DNA from 4 places in the Alteromonas sp. W12 genome. Region 1 is predicted to be linked to each of the others. Evidence: predicted binding sites of a transcription regulator. Region 1 holds the regulator's gene; each other region holds the start of a gene.

Region 1 (3,139 bases):
AAAAATCTTGCTAAGGCTTACAAGTCAAGACAGGTTGTACGAGATGTAAGCCTGTCTGTCTCAACGGGTCAAATTGTTGGTCTTCTTGGCCCAAATGGCGCTGGTAAGACCACCACATTTTACATGATTGTTGGTTTAGTGAATCTGGATAAAGGCAAGATTGAAATCGACGACAATGAGCTAACTCATCAGCCCATGCACGAGCGCGCACGCCGCGGAATTGGCTACCTACCGCAGGAAGCATCTATTTTCAGAAAGCTCACAGTGCATGAAAATATCATGGCCATTTTGCAAACCCGTAAAGATTTAAATTCACAACAGCAAGAAGAAGAAGCTGATGCGCTACTTGATGAATTTAATATTAACCATATACGTAATAGTACGGGGATGAGTTTGTCAGGGGGCGAACGCCGTCGCGTTGAGATTGCCCGCGCTCTGGCAGCAAAACCGCAATTTATTTTGTTAGACGAACCATTTGCTGGTGTTGATCCAATATCAGTTAATGATATAAAGAAGATAATACAACATCTTCGCGATAGGGGTATTGGAATCCTTATCACGGACCATAACGTACGAGAGACATTGGATGTTTGTGAAAAGGCGTACATTGTGAGTCATGGCGAGCTTATTGCGCAAGGAACGGCGGAACAGGTTTTAAGTAATCAAAAAGTAAGGGATGTATACCTAGGCGAACAATTCAGGCTATAGTTAATGTAACCGAATTGTCATTTTTCAGTTTCGCTCTGGTATATTCAATTTAGAGCATTTAAATAAGACGTAGATGAAACCATCTTTACAGCTAAAATTTAGCCAACAACTTACCATGACACCACAGCTTCAGCAGGCCATTAAACTGCTGCAGCTTTCTACACTTGATCTTCAACAAGAGATCCAAGAAGCGCTCGATTCTAATCCGCTATTAGAAGTTGAAGAAGGTAACGACGAGCCGCAACTAGAAAAGAACAATATCGACAACGATGACAGCGGCTCTGAGGCCACTGCTTCTGCATCTAGTGACACGTTAGAAGCCGGCGATGCACTTGAGAAAAACGATCTTCCCGATGAGCTGCCAATCGACAGCACATGGGACGAATACTACTCTGCTTCATCTTCGCCAGCTCCGGGTCCATCCAATGACGACGAGCAAATCTTCCAAGGTGAGACTACTGAAGATATTCAAGAGCACCTTCTTTGGCAAATGCGCCTTACCCATTTCTCGGATACCGATCGCGCAATCGCTACAGCAATCATCGACTCTATTGACGAGTCAGGTTATTTAACCGTTACTCTTGATGATATTTTAGAAGCGGTTAACGATGATGATATGGAAGAGCCGATTGAAATGGACGAAATAGAATGTGTGCTAAAGCGCATTCAGATGTTCGACCCTATTGGTTCTGGCTCACGCTCTCCACAAGAATGTTTGATGGTGCAATTGCGCCAATTTTCAGAAGACACACCGTGGCTTGCTGAAGCAAAGCAACTGATTGAAGAGTACTCTGACTTACTGAGCAGCAAAGATTATCGTACGCTTATGCGTAAAAGCCGATTGAAAGAAGATCAGCTACGCGAGGCAATGCGTTTACTGCAAACCTTGAATCCTCGCCCAGGTAGTGCTTTAGTTACTAAAGAGCCTGAGTACGTTATTCCTGATGTCTCAGTAACCAAGAAAAATGGCCGTTGGGTGGTTGAGCTGAACCCCGACAGTCTGCCTAAATTAAGCGTAAATCAACAATACGCTGCAATGAGTCGCCGTGCCAAGAATAGTAGCGATTCACAATTCATCCGCTCACACATGCAAGAGGCTAAGTGGTTCATAAAGAGCCTTGAATCTCGTAACGAAACCTTAATGAAGGTTGCAAACTGCATTGTGCAGCAGCAAATGGGCTTTTTTGAGCACGGCCCGGAAATGATGAAACCAATGGTGCTAAATGATGTCGCAGAAATGGTAGATATGCACGAATCCACTATTTCGCGAGTGACAACGCAAAAGTACATGCATACGCCACGTGGAATCTTCGAATTGAAGTATTTCTTCTCAAGCCACGTTGCAACAGAGTCTGGTGGTGAATGTTCATCTACAGCGATTCGTGCATTGATCAAGAAATTAGTGGCCGCTGAAAAGCCTAGCAAGCCGCTAAGTGATAGCAAGATTGCTTCATTGTTGGCCGAACAAGGCATTAAAGTTGCCCGGCGAACAATAGCAAAGTACCGGGAATCGTTGTCGATCCCGCCGTCGAACCAACGCAAAAGCCTTATTTAATCGGGCTTAATAATATAAGGAAGACGAAATATGCAAATCAACCTTACTGGTCATCATGTCGAAATCACCGACTCTTTGCGTAATTATGTCGATACGAAGTTCAGCAAACTTGAACGTCACTTTGATCACATTTCTAATGTGCATGTCATCCTGAACGTTGAAAAATTAAATCAAAAAGCCGAAGCGACCGTTCATTTAAGTGGCGCTGAAGTATTCGCATCCTCAGAAAATACCGACATGTATGCGGCGATTGACAGCATGGTTGATAAACTCGACCGGCAGGTAATCAAGCATAAGGAAAAACTGAAAAAACATTAGTAGTTAATTAAGCATGGATATACAAGCCATCGTAAGTCTGGACCGCACCGAGTGTGCGGTTCAGTGTAATAGTAAAAAGCGAATTCTTGAGATCATCGCTGATATCGCTGCCAAGCAAAACGAGAACATTGATCAGGCAACGGTACTCAACAGTTTGATGGCTCGAGAGCGTATGGGTAGTACAGGCATTGGCAATGGTATCGCCCTGCCCCATGGACGCCTGCCGGGCCTCGAGAAAGTGATTGCCATTGTTGTAACCAGCACGCCAGCAATTGACTTCGACGCCCTTGACGAGAAACCCGTAGACATCTTTTTTGCGCTACTCGTTCCTGAGGAACAGACCGAAGGACACCTTCAAACGCTGGCCACCGTGGCTGGTAAACTAAGCGACAAAGAAACGATTAAAGCAATACGTCGCGCAACGACAAGCGACGATATTCTATCTGCATTAAGTTAAACATTAAGCGCCTATTAACCGTTTAGTAGGCGCCTAATTCAACAACGCGTATGTGATAAAACCAGAGTATTAGGGAGAAAGTAGGTGAAGCTGATAATAAT
Region 2 (3,139 bases), on a different contig from region 1:
AATCGAGACTCTCTTACGAACGGCTGCTTGTGAAGTCTGGGTATGCTTCCAGACCACATTCGCTCATGTCTACGCCGTCGAATTCTTCTTCTTCGCTCACACGTACACCCATAACCGCTTTAATCACTAGCCATACCACTAGGCTCACTACGAATACCCATACAAAGATAGTCGCTGCACCAATTAGCTGACCAGATATGCTTGAACCATCGTTAGTGAAAGGTACAAGGATAAGACCTAGAAGACCTACCACGCCGTGAACTGAAATTGCGCCCACTGGATCGTCAATCTTAAGCTTGTCTAGTGCAACAATGCTAAGCACTACTAAAATACCACCAAGGCCGCCGAACAAAGTAGCTTGTAATGGTGTAGGTGTTGAAGGCTCTGCTGTAATAGCCACAAGACCGGCTAGTGCACCGTTAAGTACCATAGTTAGGTCAGCTTTACCGAATAGAATGCGTGCTACGATAAGTGCAGCAATTGCACCACCAGCAGCTGCAGCATTTGTGTTCATAAATACAATCGCTACTGAGTTTGCACTTTCAACAGTTGCAGTAGCCAGTACTGAACCGCCGTTGAAGCCAAACCAACCCATCCACAGGATAAATGTACCTAAAGTTGCAAGCGGTAAGTTTGCACCTGGAATCGCGTTTACTTTACCGTCAGCGGTGTATTTACCCTTACGAGCACCAAGCACAAGAACACCAGCAAGAGCAGCAGCTGCACCAGCCATGTGAACAATACCTGAACCTGCAAAGTCAGAGAAACCAAGGTCGCCAAGCGTATACATACCGAATACTGCTTCGCCGCCCCATGTCCAAGCACCTTCCATTGGGTAGATGAAGCCCGTCATAACAACTGCGAACGCTAGGAATGCCCAAAGCTTCATACGCTCAGCTACCGCACCAGATACGATAGACATTGCTGTTGCAACAAATACTACTTGGAAGAAGAAGTCAGCAGAAGGTGCATATGTTGCTGGCTCTTCAGCGACACCTGTTGCGCCATCAGCCATGATACCGCTAAGGAATGGACCCCAGTCGCCGCCACCGTACATAATGCCGTAACCGCAAATCATGTACATAGTGCAAGCGATAGCGAATAGCGCCACGTTTTTAGTTAGAATTTCTGTGGTGTTTTTCGCTCGAACAAGACCTGCTTCAAGCATCGCAAAACCTGCAGCCATCCACATAACCAGTGCACCGCAGATTAGAAAATAAAAGGTATCTAGCGCATACCCAAGTTCAAAAGTGATTTCCATTATGGTTTTCTCCGCAAATATATCGTTGTGGCTTACAGCGCGTCGCTATCCGACTCACCAGTTCGAATACGAACGGCATGTTCAAGGTCGTAAACAAACACCTTGCCGTCTCCAATTTTGCCTGTTTTGGCAGCGCCAACGATGGCTTCTACCAGGCGCTCTACTTGATCATCCTGAACAGCAATTTCCAGTTTGACTTTAGGTAGAAAATCCACCTGATATTCCGCTCCGCGGTAAAGTTCAGTGTGTCCTTTTTGACGTCCAAAGCCCTTCACTTCGGTCACGGTCAAACCGTCGATACCGATTTCTGAAATGGCTTCACGAACATCATCTAGCTTGAACGGCTTGATGATCGCTGTGACTAGTTTCATGAGTTGCTCCCAGTTTGTTTTGGTTATTCTGTGATTTATGGTCGTGTTTCCAACTATGGGAAGATAAACCAAGAGCCATGCCACAAATGATTAGCCAAATAAATCAAACACATACAAGCAAACGCTTCATGAACGCACAAAAATAATGCACACTAATGGTGCACTGTTAAAAATTTGCCCAATTTTGAAGCGGTATGAGGTTGCGGTAAGGTGAGAGGACTAAAAAGTGCGATGAAATTAGGATGGAACTATTCGATAGGGCCCATGGTCTGTTGTTTACTATGACGACTATCACCCCATCTTTCTTTGCGCCTGAGCGCAGCATTGAACACCATTCCGTTGCAAAGAAAACGGCGTGGCGCCCACTATTAATTTCGGGCTGTGCACATGTGTTTGGGATCATCGTAGTGGTCATACTTTCTCAAATGGGCATCAACAACCAAAAAGCACGAGTAAATGTTTTGGAGCGAACGCCAGAGATAAGCGCCAGACTGTACTATCCCCCCGTTCCACGCCCTCCAGCCCAAGCTAAACCACAAGAAACTAAACCAATCGATGTTTCCCCTAAAAGGCAAGAAATTGAGTTGAAGCCTGACGCAACCAAAGCGACTGAAGCACTTGATAGTAAGAATGAAATTGTAGAAAGCCCTGCGCCCAAGCAGCAGAAAAATGCTGAGCCCGATACACAGCAGGTACCCATTGAAAGTAAGCCGACTAATACACTGCCGTCGCCCACTTTATCAAAAGACGCAAATCGGCGCGCAGGCTCGTTGAATCTATCGGTAAAAGATGGCGCAGCCCTCTACTTTGAAAAGTATCACAGTGACAAAGTCGCTGAAGACGCAGAACAGGCAGCAAAAGCATTTCAAGAGCGTAAAAATAGTCCTGTGCTTAGCGGGCCAAGCACACAGCAAATACAAGCTAATGAAAATCGACGCCCTTCAAAACGCGTAAACTGTAGCAGTACGACCAATAAAACTTTGGCGATATTGAGTGGAATTGCTGGTGGAACCTTAGAATGCACCAAAATGGACGACCACAAACGTTTTATAGAAGCCAGAGTCAATAAACTTCCTAAAGACGAAGAGATTAACTAGTTGTCTCTATCAACGATTTACCGTCATGTGAGGTAAGCCCTTATCACAGTCACTTTCTTTTGAAAAACTTAGGGGGTCGCCCGAAATACGCTTTGAACCGGCGACTGAATGCTGCAACATCTTCATACCCTGTTAGCTGAGCTATACCCATCATTGGTGTATCGGTATTTCTAAGTAGTGCTTTGGCCTTTTCCATCCTCACTTTTACAAGGTAATCTCGTAAACTATGCCCGGTGGCTTCTTTAAAGCGTGTTTTGAATTGCGTTGTTCCCATGCAGGCTATCCGTGCTAACTCCACCTGTGTAAAGCCTCGGGCAAGGTCGCGATGAATATGGCTTAATACAGGAGTCATTCGCTTATCCATGCTGCATCCTTTCAAGGATGTTTCTAGCAAGGTTAAAAATAGCGCC
Region 3 (3,139 bases), on a different contig from region 1:
GGTTCGGTAATGCCACTGCCAAGATGTAAGCAAAAGCAATCGATAAATGAGTGCGCCTATGGGGCCTGCCACTACAAAGTAGAAAATGACGCCGCAATAAAGATAAAGAAACTTCAGCCATAGCGATTCTATCGCGGCTTTGGCAATTCCTATATCGGAAAGTGAAGCGCATTGACGTGCGGTAATGGTTTGTGCCATTTCACGTGCGAGGGATTTTTTATTTCTTCCCACACTCGCCAGCACTTTTTTATACTGTTGACGCTGGTAACCGTAATCGAGCAGTGCGACAAGAATAATCGCCTCAAAGAATACGGGGTATTGGGCCATGTACACCAAGATGGCAACACATACTACCAATGGCGCAAGAAGAACTAGGGCGGCTAATGAGCCTGAAATATAGTGCTGAGACCTACCGTATTCGCGAGAGGGCACCACTTTGCGCCCCATTTGCTGAACGAGGTAGCGCATGAGCGTTAATGGATGAGTACTTTGGGGCCAGCGCCATAATGCGTCAACGGCGATAGCCAGCCAAAGTACGAATAGCGACTGGTATTGCGGGTCGCTAATTACCTCTGTCATCTTATTTTGCGAGAGCCTTAATCATTGCCATAACTAATTGTGCTGAGTGTTTAGCGGCAGTGTCTAGATACTCTTTAAAGCTCACTGACGACGTTTTTCCTGCAATATCCGACAATGAACGAATGACAAGGAAAGGCGTGTCGAGCATATGGCAAGTTTGACCTATAGCTGCACCTTCCATCTCAACCGCTTTCATGTCTGGGAAGTTTTCACGCAGTTCTGCTACAGCTTCGTCGCTACCGATAAACGCATCGCCCGTACAGATTAAACCTGTTGTCGACTGAAGCGACGTAATGCCTGTGGCAGCACTACGAGCGGCTTCCATTAACCTTGTATCGCAACGGAAATCTTCAGGCATACCTGCGCATTGACCGAGCTTGTAGCCAAAATGGGTTAAATCGGCATCATGGTGAATAACGTGACTGGCGATCACTAAATCACCGATGTTTAGATTCTTGTCGAAACCTCCGGCAGAACCGGTATTGACAACAGCATCAGGGGCGTACTGTTCGATAAGTACAGTAGTAGCAATTGCTGCAGCCACTTTACCAATACCGCATTTTACTAGCACCACTTCTATGTCGTTAAGTGTACCTTCGTAAAACGTCAGGTGCTTCCACTGGGTTTCTTTTACATTCCAAAGTGACGCTTTAAGTAGCGCAACTTCTTCGTCCATTGCACCTAAAATACCAATTTTTTTCATAACTTTACCGACGGTGTTGAGGGAATTTAACGCGTGAATACGCTGCTGAAAGCGTTAATTGTATAAGGAAAACGGGCAAACTGACAGAAAAATGCCTCTGTTACCGCTATTTGAGAGTAAGAAAATAGCAAAGCAACAAAGGCCAGGGGAAGTGGGGTTATGTCTTAAGCTGCAGCTGGTCTGCTTGAACGCACTGGGCGAGTCGGGCGCTTTGGTGGCTCTGGATTATGCGTTGGCAGCTGTGCCATTTTTTGCTTTAAACGGCGATAAGGAATGAGTTTGTTTTCCAAACACTCGCGAATATCGTCAACGGTATAACCAGATTTCACTTTAATTCTTGCATGAGGAAGGCCGGCAGCATCAAGTGCTCCGGTTACAAACCAGTCTTTTTGTGATTTATAACCATCTTTGCCTTGGCTATGAACTAAGTCGATAGCAAGAACAGGACTCATGTCGTGTTTATCTACTAATACAAAGTCGAGCTGTCTGCTAGAAGCTCTGCTGATGGCTTGGCTTGCCGTCTTTTTATTTGCAGACTGGCGAACCGCCACTAAATCGTTAAGACGCACACGGCACACTATGCGAAACTCTCTTCCCATAGCCTGTTCGATAAGGTTTAAAAAAGAGTGCTCAACGGGGGTGAACAATTGCGTCTTTCGCCTAAATGGAAATGCGACACCGCCGTCTGACAACTTTATGGCACCCAGTGCAACGACAATAAGTAACATCATTAGAATAATTGCCAATTCCATCGTAACCCTCGCAAATTTCAATAGTTAAAGCCCACGGAATGCATAATAAAGAAGCCCGCTAAAGTGTTTATATCGAAAAAAGCTTGGGCTCCGTTTGCAGTTTGAGCGTCATAAAAATGACACTCACTGTTACCGTGGAGTAGTTATTGATGATTTTGCAAAGCAGATGCCAACATGAGTAGATTTCGTAGTTGTCTTGCTAAAAGGGCTTATTTCGTTGTGGATGTAACAAGAATATCCACTTGAGAGCCAGTATTATCTGGGCTGATTATTACTCTGACCCCTTTATCTTCTGAGGATAACAACGTGCGGCCGCTAACTGGCGTGTGAGTTTTTAAAGCGGGGTGCGCCGTTTGGTAAACATTCAGTAATTCACTCGGGGAGCGAGGAGAGTGGTAAACCATTACTGCTGTCTTGCTTTCGTCAAATGCTTGGCATTGTCTTGCATCATCAGAAATCTTAACTTGCTGAAAATCAGAAGGGCAAGACATGATGCTTGGCTTACTAGGTGAAGAGTTGACGCTCTGTTTCTTGGTTTGGTTGTTAACTTGCGCATTTAGTGAAGCGTCTACAGCAATGGTATCAGCTAAGCTGGCATTGCTCGCTGCTATCGCCAGTGTTAGACACAATGTAAGTTTCTTAATGTTTAAATGCTGCATAGATAGATTCTTCACCCGATGTGCGATGTCTTTAACTGCTTAAACGATAGTAGAGTCGTAACGCTCCCGCTTCAACTAAACCTTGGTCTATTAACGTATACTTTTAGCGTTTTCCGTATCATCGAAGTGTGCATAAAAAAGCTCGATAGCAGAACTATCGAGCTTTTCGTGAATGGACAATAGGCCTCAATTAGCGAAGGTTAAACGCCAATATAATCCATAATTCCTTCTGCGGCTTTACGGCCTTCGTCGATAGCAGTAACAACCAAGTCACTACCACGTACCATATCGCCACCGGCAAAGACTTGCGGGTGAGAGGTCTGGTAAGCAAATTTGCCAGCAGATGGCGCGCGTACGCGACCTTTTTCATCAAGCATAATGCCGAAGTCAGCAAACCATGGCGCAGGGCTGGGCTGGAAGCCGAAGGCGATAATTACCGCGTCAGC
Region 4 (3,139 bases), on a different contig from region 1:
TACTGAAGATCCGCTGTATAACGTCATCGCACTAAGTAGTATTTTAGTGGTGTCGGCGGTAATCTATATTATCGCAAGGCTATTGGTGCGCCCCCAGATAGCCAGTTGGGTATACAAATCCAATAACCTCTGGGACAACGCCTTGCAGCAGCACGGATTTTTCCGTCGCTTAATGCACCTGTTTCCTGCCCTGTTTATTTACTTAACCACACCGGTACTTATTAGCGATGAAGCCGTGATGCACGGTATGGTGATAAAGAGCGCTCAGCTATACATGCTATATAGCGGCCTTCTTGCCTTATATGCCATGTTGAGCACAGTGGAAGACGTTTATAACGCCTCAGCGCTTGCTAAACGCGCACCTATCACTGGCTTTATTCAAGTTACCAAATTGGCATTTGCTATTGTCACCATACTATTAAGTATCTCTTTAATTGTAGACAGAAGCCCGCTACTTATTGTGTCTGGCTTAACCGCCATTGCCGCTGTTTTACTATTGATATTCAGAGACACCATTCTGGGCTTTGTTGCCGGCATTCAAATAGCCGCTAACCGCATGTTTAATACGGGCGACTGGATTGCCATGCCTAAGTATGAAGTAGATGGTGAAATACTCGAGATAGGCCTTACCAACGTCAAAGTACAGAACTGGGATAAAACCATTTCTACGCTGCCGACTTACAGCCTTACTACAGAAGCAGTTAAGAACTGGCGCGGTATGCAAGAGTCTGGCGGACGCAGGATTAAGCGCGCCATTTATATTGATGTGCACTCTATTAAGCTCTGTGACAACGATATGCTAGAGCGCTTTTCGAAAATTCGCTATATCAACGAATATATCGATAAGAAGAAAAATGAGCTCCGCGCTTATCACCGAGATTACTCCATTGATGAGTCGGATCTGCTAAACAGCCGTCGCCTTACCAACATCGGCACTTTTAGAGCTTATTTAGAGGCATACTTGCGCAAGCACCCGGATATAAACCAAGAACTGACCCTAATGGTTAGGCAGCTACCGCCTAATGAGCTTGGTTTACCTTTAGAAATTTACTGCTTCAGTGCACAAAAGGAATGGGTGAGGTACGAAAAAGTACAGGCGGATATTTTCGACCACGTTATGGCTATGCTGGATTTGTTCGATTTACGCGCTTATCAACGTGATGGACATTTGTCGCTGCTTGCCCATCGCGAACAAAGCGCTTATAGAAATAGTCCCGAAAGCGACAATGCGCCTGAGGATGCTCAGGAGAAGAGCGAACCTAATCGATAAGGCAGTGATGAATAAAGACTTGTTCAAGACGAAAAAAAACCGGCTGAGATAGCCGGTTTTTTTTAATGCTTATCGCTTAAGCCAATGCGTAGGCCATCAGTAAGCAAAGTACTAAACCAGTAACGCCAAAAAAACCGTACTCGATTTTTTCCTGCATACCTTCAGCACCTGCTTTAGCAGTCATAAAGCCCATAACGATGCTGCTTAGCCCTAGCGTAAAGGCAATTAGCGCAACACCAAACATAATTGCATTAATCCAATCAGCCATTGTGATAACCCCTTAAAAATATTGGCGGTATTATGCACCAATAAATAAGATTTAACCATGCTTGGATTGGCTTAAATGTACCGCTATCGGTATTAATTGATCTTAGTCAAAACTACTAATTAGTTGGTAATCTCACTAAATAGTGTATTTAGCAGAGCACAGAGAAATCATCAAATATTACTAACCATTTGAAAGATATAGACTTTAAATATTGGCAAGGCCATTGCTCTACCTTAGGTATAACAGCGAGTATCGTTAGCGTCTATCTGACAGTGACACTACAACGCATTGCAGTTTGCTTCGAGCACTTTCGTTAACGCGTCACACGTAAATTAAGGAATGAACAATGTCTAAGAAACTATTACTTTCAGTTGCCCTTACCAGTGCTTTAATGAGCGGCCACGCATTTGCGCATGACAGCAGCTTTCAAAACAACAGTTGTGACATGGAGCTTGATGGTCATATTCAATATTACCAAGGTGATCTAACGGTACAGATGGACAATGGCTCAGTGATGACGATTGACTCCCATCACAATATGAGCATTAACGGCGAACCAGTATCGCTTGACAGCGAACAACAGCGCTGGGTAAGTGAATATTACAACAACATTGATATCGCCATCCCTATGACCTTGAATATCGCCAGTGAAGGGCTGCAAATTGCCAACGTGGCAGTGACTGAAGTATTTACTGAACTGTTAGGCGGCGATCAAATGGGTGACGATTTTCGTGAACTGTTCGACTCACTTGAAACCAAACTAAACACTTCATTCTATGATGACGCAGGCAATATTCGCGTTGATTCAACTAAATTCGATGAGCCAGGTTGGTTTGACGAAAGCTGGGAGCAAGAATTCGAAGCGCAAATTGAGTCTTTAATCAGTGAGTCTATGGGTAGAATACTTATTGCCGTAGGAACACAAATGTTGTGGGAAGGCGGTGATATGTCTGAGTTTGAGCAAAAGATGGAGCGCTGGGGTGAAGATTTAGAATATCGCTTAGAAAGCCAAGCGGCTGCGCTAGAAGAAAAAGGCGATGCATTGTGTAAGGTACTGAAGAAAGCGGATTATGCCGAAGGCAAAATGCAGGCATCCATATCTGGGCTAGATGACTTGAACCTGCTAGATATTGATCAAGACAACCACCATGACCACAACGACGAAATGAAAATGTAGTTGGAGCATTTAGCTAACTAAACGCGCAAAACGAAACGACTTGCAACTCTAACCACTCACCTTAGAAAACCGACTGTAACCCAGTCGGTTTTTCATTTTTACAGTTAACGACAACCGCCCTCCAATTAATGTACTCTTAAACCCTAAACAAAGGGGTATTTAATCGATGACTCAAAATGTAGTAATTAGTGGCTACGGCTGGTTAGCCAGCTATGTGGGCAACGCACTTTCAGGCAAGGTCAATATTGTTGGCACCACTCGAAGCCAACAGAAACGTCTCGCGTTAAAAGACCAAGGTATCACCGCAATTGAATATGCCCTGGGCGAAGATACATCAGCGCTTTGTAACCATTTGCCAAACGCTACCTTGTTGCTAAATATTCCCCCTGGCAGGAGAAACACAGATCTCGCGTCATACACCAAC

The links. The regulator sigma-54, encoded in region 1, starts transcription at its own class of promoters, with help from an activator protein. The targets are predictions, from matches to a motif close to GTTGGCACGNNNNTNGNNT.
Region 2: glnK (P-II family nitrogen regulator) is a predicted target of sigma-54. The motif match lies at 1,699-1,717, and genes of this name have one in related genera.
Region 3: AWH61_RS08805 (DUF2726 domain-containing protein) is a predicted target of sigma-54. The motif match lies at 2,190-2,208, and genes of this name have one in related genera.
Region 4: AWH61_RS18710 (DUF2884 family protein) is a predicted target of sigma-54. The motif match lies at 1,749-1,767, and genes of this name have one in related genera.

What each region holds. Positions count from the first base shown of each region.
Region 1 is NZ_LQXH01000001.1:255,721-258,859, reverse strand. It holds gene lptB (LPS export ABC transporter ATP-binding protein) at 1-708, shown strand, start outside; gene AWH61_RS01075 (RNA polymerase factor sigma-54) at 782-2,263, shown strand; gene hpf (ribosome hibernation promoting factor) at 2,294-2,581, shown strand; gene ptsN (PTS IIA-like nitrogen regulatory protein PtsN) at 2,595-3,038, shown strand; gene rapZ (RNase adapter RapZ) at 3,123-3,139, shown strand, end outside.
Region 2 is NZ_LQXH01000011.1:169,073-172,211, forward strand. It holds gene AWH61_RS17485 (ammonium transporter AmtB) at 14-1,261, opposite strand; gene glnK (P-II family nitrogen regulator) at 1,294-1,632, opposite strand; gene AWH61_RS17495 (hypothetical protein) at 1,875-2,729, shown strand; gene AWH61_RS17500 (AraC family transcriptional regulator) at 2,779-3,139, opposite strand, start outside.
Region 3 is NZ_LQXH01000007.1:275,824-278,962, forward strand. It holds gene AWH61_RS08795 (cobalamin biosynthesis protein CobD/CbiB) at 1-579, opposite strand, end outside; gene AWH61_RS08800 (5'-methylthioadenosine/adenosylhomocysteine nucleosidase) at 581-1,282, opposite strand; gene AWH61_RS08805 (DUF2726 domain-containing protein) at 1,447-2,034, opposite strand; gene AWH61_RS08810 (hypothetical protein) at 2,244-2,693, opposite strand; gene AWH61_RS08815 (glutamate synthase small subunit GltD family protein) at 2,894-3,139, opposite strand, start outside.
Region 4 is NZ_LQXH01000013.1:29,492-32,630, forward strand. It holds gene AWH61_RS18700 (mechanosensitive ion channel family protein) at 1-1,270, shown strand, start outside; gene AWH61_RS18705 (hypothetical protein) at 1,347-1,538, opposite strand; gene AWH61_RS18710 (DUF2884 family protein) at 1,885-2,715, shown strand; gene AWH61_RS18715 (NAD-dependent epimerase/dehydratase family protein) at 2,882-3,139, shown strand, end outside.